DNA from 2 places in the Massilia aerilata genome. Region 1 is predicted to be linked to the other one. Evidence: riboswitches for the same ligand, from Rfam matches in the RefSeq annotation. Region 1 holds a riboswitch; the other holds the start of a gene.

Region 1 (7,690 bases):
CGATCACGGTCGCGTCATCCTTCATGCGGATACGGTCCTGGTGGATGGCCTTGAACACTTTTGCATGCATCTCGTCGACCTTGCCCATCGCTTCCAGCGTCAGGTACAGGTGGGCTTCCGGATCGTTGGGGCCGGTGAACGGGAAGTGCACGCGCTTCAGGACGATATTGTCGCCCTGCTTTTTGACCCACTGTTCGAACTGCGGTTCCAGCGCATTGCAGTGCGGGCAGTGGTACATGAAGAACTCGATCACCTCGACCTTCTTGCCGGCCGCCTGCACCGGCTGCGGCTGAGCGAGCGTCACGTATTCGACGCCGCTTTTCGGATCGGTCGGCGAAGCAAAAGCGGTGCTAGCGATGAGGCTGGCGGCAAGCAGGGCGAAACGCAGGGAACGCATAAGTATCCTTCTCGAATTGATTGAGCAAACGACCGCGAGATTACCACTTTTTCGCCCCAAAGCCGAACCCACCTCCCGTTTTTTGCAATTGCTTACCGCTGTAACGACGACTTACCTCAAACCGGGGTCAGACCCCGAATTTTGGCAACAGCCTGGTGGATATTGCCAAAAAACGGGGTCTGACCCCGGTTTGCGTTTTGTCAGAAGTCGTAGCGGGCCGAGAGTTTCAGCTGGCGGCCGTCGCTCGGGTAGATGCCCGTCTGGCAGCCGTAGGCGTAGCTGAAGTAGCGGCGGTCGGCCAGGTTGAGGCCGTTGACGGCGACTTCCCATGCGCCCAGCTTGACGGCGTAGCGTGCGTCGAAGGTCACGTAGGACGGCATGGCGGCGGCGCAGCGGTTGTCGAAGTCGCTGCCGTAACGCTGGCGGCCGACCCATTGCGCGCCGAAGTCTGCGCTCTGGCCACTGCCCGGCAGCCAGCTCAGGCGGGCCGTCAGCACGTTCTTCGGCACCAGCACCATCTCGCGGCCGGCGTTCGGGCCGTCGGTGAATTTGGCGTTCACGTGCTGCAAGTGGGCGGTGGCGCGCCAGCCGGTCGTCAACGCGGTCTCGGCGTCGATCTCGACGCCCTGGCGGCGGGTCGGATCGAGGTTGGTATTGGCGAAGGCGGTCGGGTCGTAGAAAATCTCGTTGTCCAGCTTGTGGCGGAACACCCGGGCAGTCAGCTTGCGCATTTCGTCACCCCAGCTGGCGCCGAATTCCAGGTCGTGCGAAGTCTGCACCTTCAGCAGGCTCAGGCTGGTACGGAAGCTGTTCTCGTCGACGTTGGCCACGCGGTAGCTCTGCCCTGCCCGCGCCGTCAGTTCCAGCTGCGGCAGCAGGCGGTAGCTGCCCTGCGCCTCCCAGGCGTTCTGGCCCTGCGAGCCATTGTCCGCGACACCGCCGGCCATCGCGTCGATGTAATCCTTGTCGAAGATCTCGCGGCGCGCGCCCAGTGCGATGCGGCCGTCGTGGGCCGGGTCGAAGCGCAGCTCGTCGCGCACGTAGAAGGCCTTCGATTTCTGGCTGGCGTCGGCCAGCGAATAGTCGGCCGTCGTCTTGCGCTGCCAGTCGATGACGTCGACGCCGGTCACCAGCTCGTTCAGCATGCCGCCGTCCAGCGTATGCAGCCAGCGCGCACGCGGCGAGAACTGGTTCTGGCGGCCCTTGTACTTCGTCACCGAGGCGCTGGTACCGAAATAGTAGTTCGAGTCGACGTCGCGCTCGCGGTGCGACAGCTCGGCCGCCAGGTCGACTTCGCCGATGCGGTATTCGGCAAAGGCGTTGACGCGGTCCGTATCCAGCGTGCCGAAATCGTTCGGGGTCTGGCTCTGGCGCGGATCGGCCTGGAACTGGGCCAGGGTCAGCGAGCCCGGCAGGCGCGTATCCTGGCGCGCGCTTTCCACGCGCACACCGGCGCGGCCACCCGCATAGGCCACCTGCACCCCGGCCGACAGGCTGTTCTGCGTGAAGGCGCTGTTGGCGCGGTAGTTGTCGTTGTCCTGGCGCGCCACGGCGGCATCGACGCTGAGATTGCCTGCCACGTGCGACACGGAAGCGCGCAGGTCGCGTTCCTTGAACTGGCCGGCCTCGGCGAATACCGAGCCATGCGTGCCCGAGCGGGCATAGCGAGCGTCCTTGCGCGTGACGATCTGGATCACGCCGCCGGTCGCGCCTTCGCCGTACAGCACGCTGCTACCGCCGCGGACGATTTCGATGCGCTCGACGGTGTCGATCGGGATCGTCGACAGCACCGAGTTCGCCAGTTCGTTCTCGTTCAGGCGCACGCCGTCGACCAGGATCACCATGTTCTGCGCGCCGTTGGTGCCGAAGCCGCGCAGGTCGAGCGCGAAGTCGGGCGAGGAGTCCAGGCTCTGGCGCCCGAACACGCCGCCGATCTTGCGGATCGCGCCATTGACGTCGTTGACGCCGGCCTGGCGGATCTCGTCGCGGGTGATGACGGTGGCGCCGATCGGCTCCAGCGATTCGGCGCTGGGGAAGCGCGAACCGGTGATGACGACGGTGCTGGCCAGGGGTTCATCCGCGTGGGCGGCAAAAGGCAGGGTAATGGCAATGGCGCAGGCCAGCGCGAGCGCGGGCTGATTCTTGGAATTCATGATATTCAAAGCTGGATCGTTAGGCCGGCGCGCGTCCCCGCATGCCGGCTCAATATGGAAGCGCGGCAAACCGCCCGCTTCCCCCTGTCTGGCCGGTATCCGGGCTAGCAAGACGAACTGCTTCACCTTCCTGCACGCGAAGCGCGCAGTGGTCCTTGAAGCAGCCAGCCATCATCACGATGGCGCTTGTTTACCGTTGCGGGGGCAGCACACGTTGGCGCGGCGCCGGGGGCGCCTGCGCTCCGTGTTTCCCGTTTAACTGCACGCGAGGGAAGACGCGTGCGGGCACCAGAACCCCGAAATTATAAACCTAATAAGCAACATCTCTACCGGTGGGTGGTCTATTCAGGGTGATTTTCGAATATAGTGTGTCCACAAAAGCAACTTAACAAAACGCAAGTTCGACTTTGGGGGTCTTAGATGAGATTGGGTTCCACATTCCTGCGCACGGGCGCAGCCGCGGTCCTGCTGGCGGCGGGGGTGGCGGTCACCGCCGACCTGCTGGCCGGGCCGGATGCCGCCGCACCTGCGCCCGCCGCAGCCGCCGCGCCGGCAGCGTCAACGGACGGCATCGCGCTGGCGGCGCCGAACGCCGCCGCGGTGCAGGTCGCCAGCAGCCAGAACGCCTGGGGCGGCGCCCGCACCGGCCTCGAGCCGACGCTGTCGGACCGGGTCGTCCACTACGACATCGACGCCACCCTCGACCCGGTCAAGCACACGGTGACGGGCCGCGAAAAGCTCACCTGGCGCAACCGCAGCAGCGTGCCGGTGAAGAGCGTCTACGTGCACCTGTACATGAACGCCTTCGAAGGCGCGGGCAGCACCTTCTTCACCGAGAAGCGCCAGCGCGAGGGCGCCTTCCGCTCCGGCGTCGAAATCAAGGAAGGCGAATGGGGCCACATCGCCCTGCGCACGGTCACGCAAGGCGAGGCCACCGTGCCCTGGACCTTCGTCCACCCGGACAACGGACCTGCCACCGACCACACCGTGGTGCGCTTCGACCTGCCGGCAGCCGTGGCGCCGGGCGCCTCGACCCTGCTGGACATCGACTTCCACACCCAGCTGCCGCGGGTGATGGCGCGCACCGGCTATTTCGGCAGCTTCCACCTGGTCGGCCAGTGGTTCCCGAAGATCGGCGTGCTCGAACTGCCGGGCGAACGGGGCGCCACCGCCCCGCGCTGGAACGCCCACGAGATGCACCTGAACTCCGAGTTCTACGCCGATTTCGGCAGCTACGACGTGCGCATCTCGGCGCCGAAGGAGTACACGGTCGGCGCCACCGGCGAGCCGCAGGGCGCCCCGGTCGAGAAGAACGGCATGCTGACCCACCGCTACGTGCAGGGCGACGTCCACGACTTCGCCTGGACCGCCGACAAGCGGAGCAGCAAGCCGATGGTCGAGACCTGGACCGGCCCGGGCAGCCCGAACGTCACCGTCACCGTGCTCTACCCGCCCGAATACGCGGCCAGCGCGGCGCCGGCGATGAAGGCGGCCAAGGATTCGCTGACCTATTTCTCGAACACGCTCGGCCCGTATCCCTATAAAACGCTGACGGTCGTGATCCCGCCGCACAACGCCGAGGAAGCCGGCGGCATGGAGTACCCGACCTTCTTCACCGCCGAAGGCTATGCCCGGGTCGAGCCCGACCTCATGAACCAGTACATGCTGGACTTCGTCACGATCCACGAATTCGGCCACGGCTACTTTTATGGCCTGCTCGCGAACAACGAGTTCGAAGAGCCGGTGCTGGACGAAGGCCTGAACGAATACTGGGACCTGCGCATGATCCGCGAGCGCGGCCAGCAGATCCACGCCGCCTCGCCCTTCATGCGCCGGATCGGCATCACGCCGAGCTTCGACGCCTTCGCGGCCGAGCGCACCGGCACCCCGCGCAACGACCCGGCCGACGCGCCGGGCCAGAACGCCTACGACCGCCTGCAGGACATCGGCCCGGTCTACAGCCGCACCGCGACCCTGATGCGCGACCTCGAGGCGCGCGTCGGCAAGGAGCCGATGGAGCGCGCCTTCAAGGAATACTACCGCCGCTGGAAATTCCGCCATCCGAGCACCGCCGACCTGCGCGAGACCCTGGCCGAAGTCACCGGCCAGCGCGCCGCCGTCGAAGCCGTGTTCGCCCAGCAGGTGTATGCCGTGACCAGGGTCGACGACCGCGTCGCCGAACTGACCAGCCGCGAGCAGCTGCCGCTGCCGGGCACCCGCCAGGCAGGCAGCAACTGGGTCGAGGACAAGCAGGACGACATCGACAAGCGCGTCGAGAAGGAACGCGAAGCCTGGAAGAAGGCGAACCCGAAAGCCAAGGAAGGCACGGGGCCCTACCCCTTCCGCACCGAGGTGCTGGTGCGCCGCAACGGCGCCGCGGTGCCCCAGCTGCTGACCGTGAAGTTCGCAGACGGCAGCGTCGAGAACGTGCGCTGGGACGCCAATGAGAGCTGGCATAAATTCAGCTGGACCAAACCGGCCGAAGCCGTCTCGGCCGAACTCGACCCGCAGCGTTCGCACTACCTCGACGTCAACAAGCTCGATGACAGCCGCACCATCAAGGCCGATGCCAGTGCGTCGCGCCGCTGGGGCATGGATGTTTCCGCCTTCATCGAATACCTCCTCACCCTGATCGCGACCGTATGATGAGCACCGACCAGACCCTCGACTCCCCTTCCCTGGCGCCGCAAAACACGGGCGTGCGCCGCCGCCATGGCCTGCGCCCCCTGTTCGGCGCGATGCGCGCCGCGCTGCAGTGGCGCCTGATGCTGTGGTGGGCCGTGCTGCTCCTGCTGCCGACCGTCGTCGCCAGCCTGCCGGTGTGGCAGATGCTGGGCGCCAGCCTCGACCACTCGGTGCACGCGCCGCAGCTGGCCCAGAAGCTCGACATGCTCGCCATCGCCGACCTGATCGGCGGTGTGCGCGAGCGCTTCGGCGCGGCCATCGGCAGCGGCGGCATCGTCGCGCTGGCGCTGACCCTGCTGCTGTCGCCGCTGCTGGCCGGGATGACGATCCACGCCGCGCGCGCGACCAAGCGCCCCGGCTTCATCGACCTGCTGGCCGGCGGCGCCCAGGAATACGCGCGCATGTTCCGCATGCTGGTGTGGAGCGCGGTCCCGCTGCTCATCGTCGGCATCGTCGCCGGCATCGCCTTCAAGGTGGCCGGCAAGAGCGCCGAGAGTGCGATCCTGGAAAGCGAGGCCGAGCGCGCCTCGCATATCGCGCTGTTCGTCACCGCGCTGGCCTTCGTGCTGGTGCACGCGACCATCGACGCCGGCCGCGCCCTGCTCGCCAACGAACGCCGGCGCCGCTCGGCCATCGTGGCCTGGTGGGGCGGCGTGCGCCTGATGATGCGCCGTCCGCTCACGCTGCTGGCCGTGTACGTGATCGTCACCGGTGCCGGCTTGCTGCTGGCCGCCCTGCTGGCGCTGGCGCGCCTGCACGTTCCTGCAATCGGCGCGGGCGGCACCGCGGCTGCCTTCCTGTTGACGCAGCTGGCGGTGCTGGTGCTGGGATGGATGCGCAGTGCAAGGCTGTTTGCGATGATGGCGATGGTGCGGGCGCGGCCGCAGTAGATAGCTCGTCGTTCCCGCGCATATTTCGCCGTCGTCCCCGCGGAGGCGGGGACCCAAGGCTCGTGTGAGCAGTGAGGCTGGAGGCAACACCACGAACTTGGATTCCCGCCTTCGCGGGAAGTCGTTTCCGGCAGTGCCGGGAACGACGCGGGTGGGAATCGGCTACCATTGCAGCTCACCGCCTGCATGAAGGAGCCACCATGACCCGCCTGCCCACCTACTTCGTCTCCCACGGCGGCGGCCCCTGGCCCTGGATGAAGGCCCAGTACGGCGGCGCCTACGACAAGCTCGAAGCCTCGCTGGTCGACATCAAGCGCCAGATCGGCAGCCGCCCGAAAGCGATCCTGGTCGTGAGCGGCCACTGGGAGACCGCGCAGTTCACGGTATCGGGCAGCCCCGCGCCCGGCATGATCTACGACTACGGCGGCTTCCCGCCCCACACCTACCAGATCCAGTACCCGGCGCCGGGCGACCCGCAGCTGGCCGCACGGGTCGCGGCGCTGTTGAATGCCGCCGGCCACCCGGCAAGCGTCGACCTGGAACGCGGCTTCGACCACGGCACCTTTTCGATGCTGCAACCGGTCTACCCGGACGCCGACATGCCGGTGGTGCAGCTGTCGATCCGCCACGGCTACGACCCGGCCGTGCACCTGGCCGCCGGCCGCGCGCTGGCGCCGCTGCGCGACGAGGGCGTGCTGATCGTCGGCAGCGGCCTGTCCTTCCACAACCTGCGCCAGTTCGGCCCCGGCGGCGCGCTCGCCTCGCACGCCTTCGACACCTGGCTGCAGCACGTGCTGCTGGAACTGGCGCCTTCGGATCGCGAACAGGCGCTGCTGGGCTGGAGCGAAGCGCCCTACGCGCGCCATGCGCATCCGCGCGAGGATCACCTGGCGCCGTTATGGGTGGCGCTGGGCGCGGCCGAGCAGGAGCAGGCGGCCTGCGTGTATCACGAGGACAGCTTCTTCGGGGCGCTGACGGTGTCGAGTTTCAGGTTCGGCGAGGCGGCCTGCAAGGAAGCCGCGTAACGCCGCGCCATCTCTTCCTGCGTCTCGGCCATCATGCGGCCCATGCCCGGCAGCGCCGAAAGGGAGCTGATGTTCGTGCTCATGCGGATGGCTCCCGTGTGCGGCGCAGATGTTCGAGCAAGGCGTCCACGGTCACCATGCGGTCGAAGGGACTATCCGGCAAGAGGATATCCGGATGCACCAGCGCGGGATCGCGTTCGCCCGACGGACGGTCGAGCACGAAACGCGGAATGACCATTTGCAGGCCGGTGTTAGGCAAGATAATGTTCTGGACGCCGCCGGTCTGCCGGGTGCGCGCATACCCGCCGGCGCCGACCAGCTGGGCGAAGCCGAAGTCTTGTACGACATTACTGAACAGGACGGCCGACGAATACGTCATGCGCCCGACCAGCACATAGGTCTTGCCGGAATAATGCAGCGGATTGTTCAAGCCCGGCTCGCACCAGGTGTCGCCAAATCCGTGCACGACGTCGCCGACCTTTTCGCTGCCGCTCGCGCGTCCCGCAATCACTTTCTTGACGTAGCTGGACCCATTGCGGA
Region 2 (7,690 bases), on a different contig from region 1:
ATGGTCGAGAACTTCCTCGCCGATGGCGCGGCCATCAATGTGTTCGCGCGCCAGAACGGCGCCTCCCTATATGTAGTCGACGCCGGCGTGAACCACGACTTCGGTCCGCGTCCCGGTCTGCTCGACCGCAAGCTCGCCCACGGCACCCGCAACTTTGCGCAGGAGCCGGCGATGACGGCGCAGCAGTGCGCCACTGCGATGGAGCACGGCGCCGCCCTGGTCGCGGACTTGCCGGGCAATGTCGTCGGCTTCGGTGAAATGGGCATCGGGAACACGACCGCCGCCGCGGCGCTGATGCATAAGCTGTCCGGCATCCCGGTTGCGGACTGCGTCGGCGCCGGCACCGGGCTGTCGCCGGATGGTGTGCTGCGCAAGCAGCGCGTGATCGAAGCGGCGGTCGCGCATCATGCCGGCGTCAGCGATCCGCTCGACGTCCTGGCCACCTTTGGCGGTTTCGAGATCGCGATGATGAGCGGCGCCATGCTCAAGGCCGCGGCCATGCGCAAGACCCTGTTGATCGACGGCTTCATCGTCACCTCCGCCCTGCTGGCCGCCAGCCGCATCGCGCCCGCCGTCCTCGACTACTGCGTGTTCGCGCACTGCTCCGACGAAGCCGGTCACCGCCGCATGCTCGAGCAGCTCGGCGCCCGCCCGCTGCTCCAGCTGGGCATGCGGCTCGGCGAAGGCACCGGCGCCGCGCTCGCGCTGCCGCTGCTGCATGCGGCCGCCAACTTCCTGAACGAGATGGCGACCTTCTCCTCCGCCAGCGTCAGCGAAAAATCGGAAGTCGCGTAAAGACAGCAATGCAGCAGCTCCGCCTCTTCTTCATCGCGCTGCAGTTCTTCACGCGCCTGCCGATTCCGTCCTGGGTCGGCTTCGAAGCCAGCTGGCTGCAGCACGCCTCGCGCTACTTTCCGCTGGTCGGCTGCGTGGTCGCGGCCATCGCCGCCGCCGTGTATTACGCGGCGGCCCTGGTGCTGCCGGCGCCGGTGGCGGCCGTGCTGTCGACCGCGGCCTCAATCTACCTGACCGGCGCCTTTCACGAAGACGGTTTCGCCGATACCTGCGATGGCCTGGGCGGCGGCATGACGCGTGAGCGCGTGCTGGAGATCATGAAGGATTCGCGCGTCGGCGCCTACGGTGCGATCGGCATCGTCTGCATGCTGGCCGCGAAACTGACCGCGCTGGCGATGCTGCCGCCACGCGTGGCGGTCGGCGCGCTGTTCCTGGCGCATCCGCTGTCGCGCCTGGCCGCGTCCTCGCTGATCTGGAAACTGGACTATGTGCGCGGCGAAGGCAAGGCCAAGCCGCTCGCCCAGCAGATGACGTCCACCGAATTCGCGATCGCCGCCCTCACCGCACTGCTGCCGGCGCCGCTCCTGTTGATGACGGGCTGGATTACCACCGATGCGCTGCTGGCGGCGCTGCTCGCCGCCCTGCTGGCCGCCGTCTGGCTGGGTCGCAAGCTGCAGATCCGCCTCGGCGGCTACACCGGCGACTGCCTGGGCGCGGTGCAGCAGTTGGCCGAAGTCTTCGTCTATATCGGCGTGCTGGCCACCCTCGGCCACGGCGCCTGGCCCTGAGCGGTGAAGCTTTACCTGGTCCGTCATCCGCAGCCCGATGTCGCGCCCGGCCTGTGCTACGGCGCCAGCGACCTCGCCGTCACGGAGCCTGAGCTCGCGCGCGTGCATGCGAGCCTGCGCGCGGCCGGCCTGCCGGGTGCGCTCCCTGTCTACGCCAGCCCGTTGCAGCGCTGCGCATTGCTGGCGCGCCGCCTGCAACCGGTCGCGTTGCACTTCGATGCGCGCCTGGCCGAGATGGACTTCGGCCGCTGGGAAATGCAATCCTGGGATGCGATCCCGCGCCAGGAAGTCGACGCCTGGAGCGCCGACCTGCTCCACTACCGCCCGGGCGGCGCCGAATGCGTGCTCGAGGTCGCGCGGCGCGTGGCCGCCTTCCTCGGCGATGTGCGCCAGTCCGGCCATGCGCAGGCACTGCTGGTCTGCCATGCCGGCACCATCCGGCTGCTGAGCGCCATGCGCGCCGGCGTGACGCTCGAACAGGCCGCGCTCGACGCCGCCGGCACCCCGCATCGCATCGCTTATGGCGAGCTGGTGATGCTCGACGTATAATGTCGGCGTTTTGGTGCTCGCGCCTGAGTCTTCAGGCGCAGTTAAACGGGAAACGCGAAGCTCCTCGATCGAGCCAACGCGTGCTGCCCCCGCAACGGTAAGCAAGTGCCGCAGATGCATGCGGCAACCGTCTTCTCATACCACTGTGCGCAAGCATGGGAAGGTCAGACGGCCACACTTGCCAGCCCGGATACCGGCCAAAAGGTGGAAGCGTGCGGCTTGCCCTCGCTTCTGTTCAATCTGGCCTACGGGGACGTCGGCCGGTTGTCCACGAAAGTAAATCATCATGCGTTTTTCCGTTTCACGGCAGGCGGCCGCGCCCCTGCTCGCCATTACCCTTGCTACGCCTTTCATCCCCGCCTTCGCCGATCCGGCCATCGACACCGTGGTGGTCACCGCCACCCGCACGCCGCAGCGCGCCGACGAGGTGATCCCGGATACCACCGTCATCACCAGTGAAGAGATCGCGCGCGCCGGCGCCGGTTCCGTCGCCGACCTGCTCCGGCGTCAGCGCGGCATCGAGATCGTGCGCAACGGCGGCCCGGGCGCCAGCACCAGCGTGTTCCTGCGCGGCGCCAACAGCAACCAGGTCGTGGTCCTGATCGACGGCGTGCGCATCGGTTCCTCGACCACCGGCGCGGCCAGCTGGAATGCGACCCCGCTGTCGAGCATCGACCACATCGAAATCGTCTACGGCCCGCTGAGCGCCCTGTACGGCGCCGACGCAATCGGCGGCGTGGTGCAGATCTTCACCAGGAAAAGTGAGGGTACCCCAAGCTTCAGCGCCAGCGCAGGCGCCGGCAGCTACGGCGCCCGTCAGTACGACGCCGGCGTGCACGGCGCGACCGGCGGCGAACATAGCCTCAGCTACGCGCTCAGCGCCGCACGCGAAGATGCCGACGGCTTCTCCAGCACCCGTCCCGGCTCCTCGAGCTACAACAAGGACGACGACGGCTATGCGCGCAACAGCGTGAACGGCCGGGTGGCCGTGCAACTCGCGCCCGGCCACGAAGCTGGCCTGCAATTCCTGAAGAGCCGCCTGCGCGCGCAGTACGACAGCGGCGCGGCCAGCTACGACACCCACAACGAACAGGACATCGACAGCTACGTCCTGTTCCTGAACGACCGCATCCTGCCCAACTGGCGCAGCAGCCTGCAGGCGGCCCGCTCCAACGACCGGCTGGGCAGCTTCACCAGCGCGGCCGCCAGCGGCGCCAGCCAGATCGATACCCGCCAGACCGAATTCACCTGGCAGAACAGCTTCGATCTGAACGGCGACAGCCTGCAAGTCCTGCTCGGCCACCGCAAGGAAGAAGTGCTGTCCAGCTCCAGCACCGCGCTGAACCGCTCGCGCATCACCAATTCCGTCGCCGCCGCTTACGACCTGCGCCGCGGTAGCCACCTGCTCGACCTCGGCCTGCGCAGGGACCAGTCGGTCTACGGCGGCAAGACCACCGGCGCGGCCGGCTACGGCTACGAATTCAGCAGGGATTTGCGCGCCACCGCCAGCGTCGGCACCAGCTTCCGCGCGCCGACCTACAACGAGCTGTACTACCCGGGCTACGGGCTCCCGACCAACAAGCCGGAACAGGGCCGCAATGTCGAGGCCGGCCTGCGCTACCGGATCGCCGGCGCCGAGCTGCAGGCGAACTACTACCGCAACCGCCTGACCGACATGCTGGTGACGGTCAATCCCTGCCCCAGCCGCACCGGCAGCTGCGCCTACAACGTCAATCGCGCCCTGCTCGAAGGCCTGACGATGTCGGTCGAGACCCGTGCCTACGGCATCGACCTGCGCGCCAGCGCCGACTTGCAGGACCCGCGTGACGAGACCACCGGCAAGCAGCTGGCCCGCCGTTCGCGCCGCCACGCCAGCCTGACGGCCGCCCATGCGCTCGACCGCGCCGAGTTCGGCGCCGAACTGCAAGCATCAGGCAGCCGTTTCGACGACGCCGCGAATGCCAACCGCCTGGGCGGCTACGGCCTGCTGAACCTGTACACTACATGGCGCTTCACGGCCGACTGGTCGCTGCTGCTGCGTCTCGATAATGTGCTCGACAAGCGCTACGAGCTGGCGCGATATTACGGCACGACCGAACGCAGCTGGTTCGCCGCGCTGCGCTACGGGATCCGTTAATTCAAACTTCAGACCAGCATGCATCCATTCCATCAGGCCGCGCGCCAGCGCACCACCATGATCGTCGGCACACTCCTGCTTGCCGCCCTCGCCTGCCTGCTGTTTTCCGGCGTCACGGGCTCGGTCACGGTCGCGCTGGCGGAGCTGCCCGATGCGGTGGGCCAGGTGCTGCACGGCCGCCAGGATTCGCTCGCCGCTTCCTTGCTCGCGCTGCGCGGCGGACGGGCGCTGACCGCCTTCGTCACCGGCGGCGGGCTGGCCCTGGCCGGCGTCATGATGCAGGCCCTGCTGCGCAATCCGCTGGCCGATCCTTATGTGCTGGGGATCTCGGCCGGTGCCTCGGTCGGCGCCCTGTTCGCACTGCTGATGATGTGCGCGGCGGCGGTGGTCGACGGCGCCGCGCTGGCCGGCGCGGTGGCGGTGTCGATGCTGCTGTATCTACTGGCGCGGCGCGACATCCGCGGTGGCGTGGCGGCCGAAGGCGGCACCTCGACCCTGCTGCTGACCGGCGTGATCCTGATGTCCTTCTGCATGGCCCTGGTGACGCTGATGCTGTCGATCGCACCCGAAGGCGCCCTGCGCAACATGGTGTTCTGGATGATCGGCGACCTGGCCGGCACGCCGCTGCGGCTGCTGCCCTGGGTGGTGCTGGCCGGCGGACTCGCCTTCGCCGTGCGCAATGCGCGTGCGATGAACGTGCTGGCCCTGCATGCCGACACCGCGCGCACACTGGGCATCGAAGTCGGCCGCCTGCGCAAGGGGCTGTTCTTCGTGTCCGGCGTACTGACGGCCAGCGCGGTGACGAACGCCGGCTCGATCGGCTTCGTCGGCCTGATCGTGCCGCACGCCTGCCGCTTCGCCTTCGGCCCGGACCACCGCGTGCTGATTCCTTCGGCCGTGCTGCTGGGCGGCAGCTTCCTGGTCCTGTGCGACACCCTGGCGCGCACTGTGATTGCACCGACCCAGCTGCCGGTGGGCGCGATCACGGCGCTGATCGGCGCACCGGTCTTCCTGTACCAACTCCACCAGCTGCGCAAATAAGATGATAGCGACCGAACAACTCACGCTGCAGGTTGCCGAACGCACGCTGGTGCGGGATCTCGACTGGTCCGTGCAGGCCGGCGAATGCTGGAGCATCATCGGCCGCAACGGCGCCGGTAAGAGCACTCTGCTGCGCACCCTGGCCGGGCTGCGAAGCGCGAACCGGGGAGAGGTAAAGCTGGGCGACAGAAGCCTGGACGACTGGCCGCTCGAAGAACTGGCGCGCCAGCGGGCCTACCTGGCGCAGTCGCGCACCGACGCTTTCGCCTACAGCGCGATCGACACCGTGCTGTCCGCGCGCCATCCCTACCACGGCAACCGCTACTGGGAAGGCAGCGACGACCACCAGGCTGCGCTGCAGGCGCTGGCGGCGATGGAAGTCGAGCACCTGGCAACGCGCGACGTGCGCACCCTGTCCGGCGGCGAGCGCCAGCGGGTCGCGATCGCCGCCCTGCTGGCCCAGGACACGCCGCTGCTGCTGCTGGACGAACCGGCGAACGCGCTCGACCTGGCCCATCAGGTGAGCGTGACCGGCCTGCTCGCGCGCCTGTGCCGGCGCGAGCGCAAGACCGTGGTCATGATCGGCCATGACCTCAACCTGGCGCACAGCATTTCCACCCACGCCCTGCTGCTGCGCGGCGACGGCGGCTGGCTGGCCGGCCCGGTCGCGCAGGTCATGCAGCCGGCGCTGCTGGGCGACTACCTCGGCCACCCGATCGAGATGATCGAGCACGGCGGCCGCCGCATCTTCATCCCTTTCGAGGACCACCATGAACACCATGACGCCTGAAGACACTGCTGCCGCTACTACAGCACTGAACGAACGCCACCGCCAGCGCATGGAGCGCAAGAAGGCCGTGATCGACGCAAAAATCGCGGCGGCCGACAAGAAGATCGGCATCATCATCGTCAATACCGGCAACGGCAAGGGCAAGAGCTCGAGCGCCTTCGGCATGGCGGTGCGCGCGCTGGGCCACGGCATGAAGGTGGGCGTGGTCCAGTTCATCAAGGGCGCGATGTCGACCGGAGAGGAACAGTTCCTGCGCCGCTTTCCCGAAGAAGTCGGCTTCCACGCGATGGGCGAAGGCTATACCTGGGAAACCCAGAACCGCGAGCGCGACATCGCCAAGGCCGAAGAGGCCTGGCAGCAGGCCAGGCGCTTCCTGGACGACCCGGAAATCGGCCTGGTGGTGCTCGATGAGCTGAACATCGCCCTGAAATACCGCTACCTGGACGTGCATGCGGTGATCGCCGACCTGCTCGAGCGCCCGGCCATGCAGCATGTGGTGGTGACCGGGCGCGCGGCGCCGCCCGAACTGATCGAGGTGGCGGACACCGTCACCGAAATGAACGTGGTCAAGCACGCCTTCAAGGCGGGCATCGCGGCGCAGGCCGGGACGGAGTGGTGATGACGCACCCCGGCGCACGCATGCTGCTGGTGGCGGCCACCGCTTCCGGCCAGGGCAAGACCACGATCACCGCGGCCCTCGCGCGCGGCCTGGTGCGCCAGGGCCAGCGCGTGCGGGTGTTCAAGTGCGGCCCCGACTTCATCGACCCGATGCTGCTCGAACGCGCCTGCGGCTCGAAGGTGCACACGCTGGACCTGTGGATGGTCGGCCTGGAAGCCTGCCGGCGCCGCCTGGCGCAGGCCGCGCGCGACGCCGACGTGGTCCTGATCGAAGGCGTGATGGGCCTGTACGACGGCAACCCATCGGCCGCCGACCTGTCGCGCGCCTTCGACATCCCGGTGCTGGCCGTGATCGACGCCTCCGCCATGGCGCAGACCGCCGGCGCGGTGGTGCAGGGTCTGCGCGACTACGGCCCGGTGCAGATGGCCGGCGTGGTCGCCAACCGCGTGGCCAGCGACGGACACCGCCAGATGGTGGCCACCTCGCTGCGCGGCATTCCGCTGCTGGCGAGCCTGCCGAAGCAGGCGAGAACACTGCCTGAACGCCACCTGGGCCTGGTGCTGCCCGCCGAAGTCGACGACATCGACGTCATCCTGGACGAGCTGGCCGACCAGCTGCACCTGGACACCCAGGCCTGGCAGGCAATCGCGCCGCGCCTGCCCGATCACGCCGCGCCGGAGCAGCCCATCCCGCCGCTGCTGGCCGGGAAGACGGTGGCGGTCGCGCGCGACGCCGCCTTCTGCTTCATCTATTCCGCCAACCTGGACGTGCTGCGGCAGCTCGGCGCGCAGCTGGCCTTCTTCTCGCCGCTGGCCGACCAGCCGGTACCCACCGGCGCCAACGCGGTCTGGCTGCCGGGCGGCTATCCGGAGCTGCACATGGCCGCGCTCTCGAAGGCGGCGCACTGGCGCGATTCGATCCGCGCCGCGCACGCCGCCGGCCTGCCGATCCTGGCCGAATGCGGCGGCATG

Evidence for each region. A riboswitch is a leader RNA that binds a small molecule or an ion and turns the genes downstream of it on or off. The one in region 1 is predicted to bind cobalamin.
Region 2: another riboswitch for cobalamin. It lies ahead of ACFPO9_RS23375 (TonB-dependent receptor plug domain-containing protein); the one in region 1 lies ahead of ACFPO9_RS13685 (TonB-dependent receptor).

The regions. Positions count from the first base shown of each region.
Region 1 covers NZ_JBHSMZ010000008.1:223,966-231,655, reverse strand. Annotated here, with positions in the region: gene ACFPO9_RS13690 (thiol:disulfide interchange protein DsbA/DsbL) at 1-397, opposite strand, end outside; gene ACFPO9_RS13685 (TonB-dependent receptor) at 598-2,550, opposite strand; cobalamin riboswitch at 2,624-2,858, opposite strand; gene ACFPO9_RS13680 (M1 family metallopeptidase) at 2,971-5,196, shown strand; gene ACFPO9_RS13675 (hypothetical protein) at 5,193-6,125, shown strand; gene ACFPO9_RS13670 (DODA-type extradiol aromatic ring-opening family dioxygenase) at 6,326-7,150, shown strand; gene ACFPO9_RS13665 (hypothetical protein) at 7,072-7,233, opposite strand; gene ACFPO9_RS13660 (S41 family peptidase) at 7,230-7,690, opposite strand, start outside.
Region 2 covers NZ_JBHSMZ010000023.1:549-8,238, forward strand. Annotated here, with positions in the region: gene cobT (nicotinate-nucleotide--dimethylbenzimidazole phosphoribosyltransferase) at 1-795, shown strand, start outside; gene ACFPO9_RS23365 (adenosylcobinamide-GDP ribazoletransferase) at 804-1,583, shown strand; gene ACFPO9_RS23370 (histidine phosphatase family protein) at 1,587-2,132, shown strand; cobalamin riboswitch at 2,127-2,348, shown strand; gene ACFPO9_RS23375 (TonB-dependent receptor plug domain-containing protein) at 2,419-4,269, shown strand; gene ACFPO9_RS23380 (FecCD family ABC transporter permease) at 4,288-5,310, shown strand; gene ACFPO9_RS23385 (ABC transporter ATP-binding protein) at 5,312-6,100, shown strand; gene cobO (cob(I)yrinic acid a,c-diamide adenosyltransferase) at 6,081-6,719, shown strand; gene ACFPO9_RS23395 (cobyrinate a,c-diamide synthase) at 6,719-7,690, shown strand, end outside.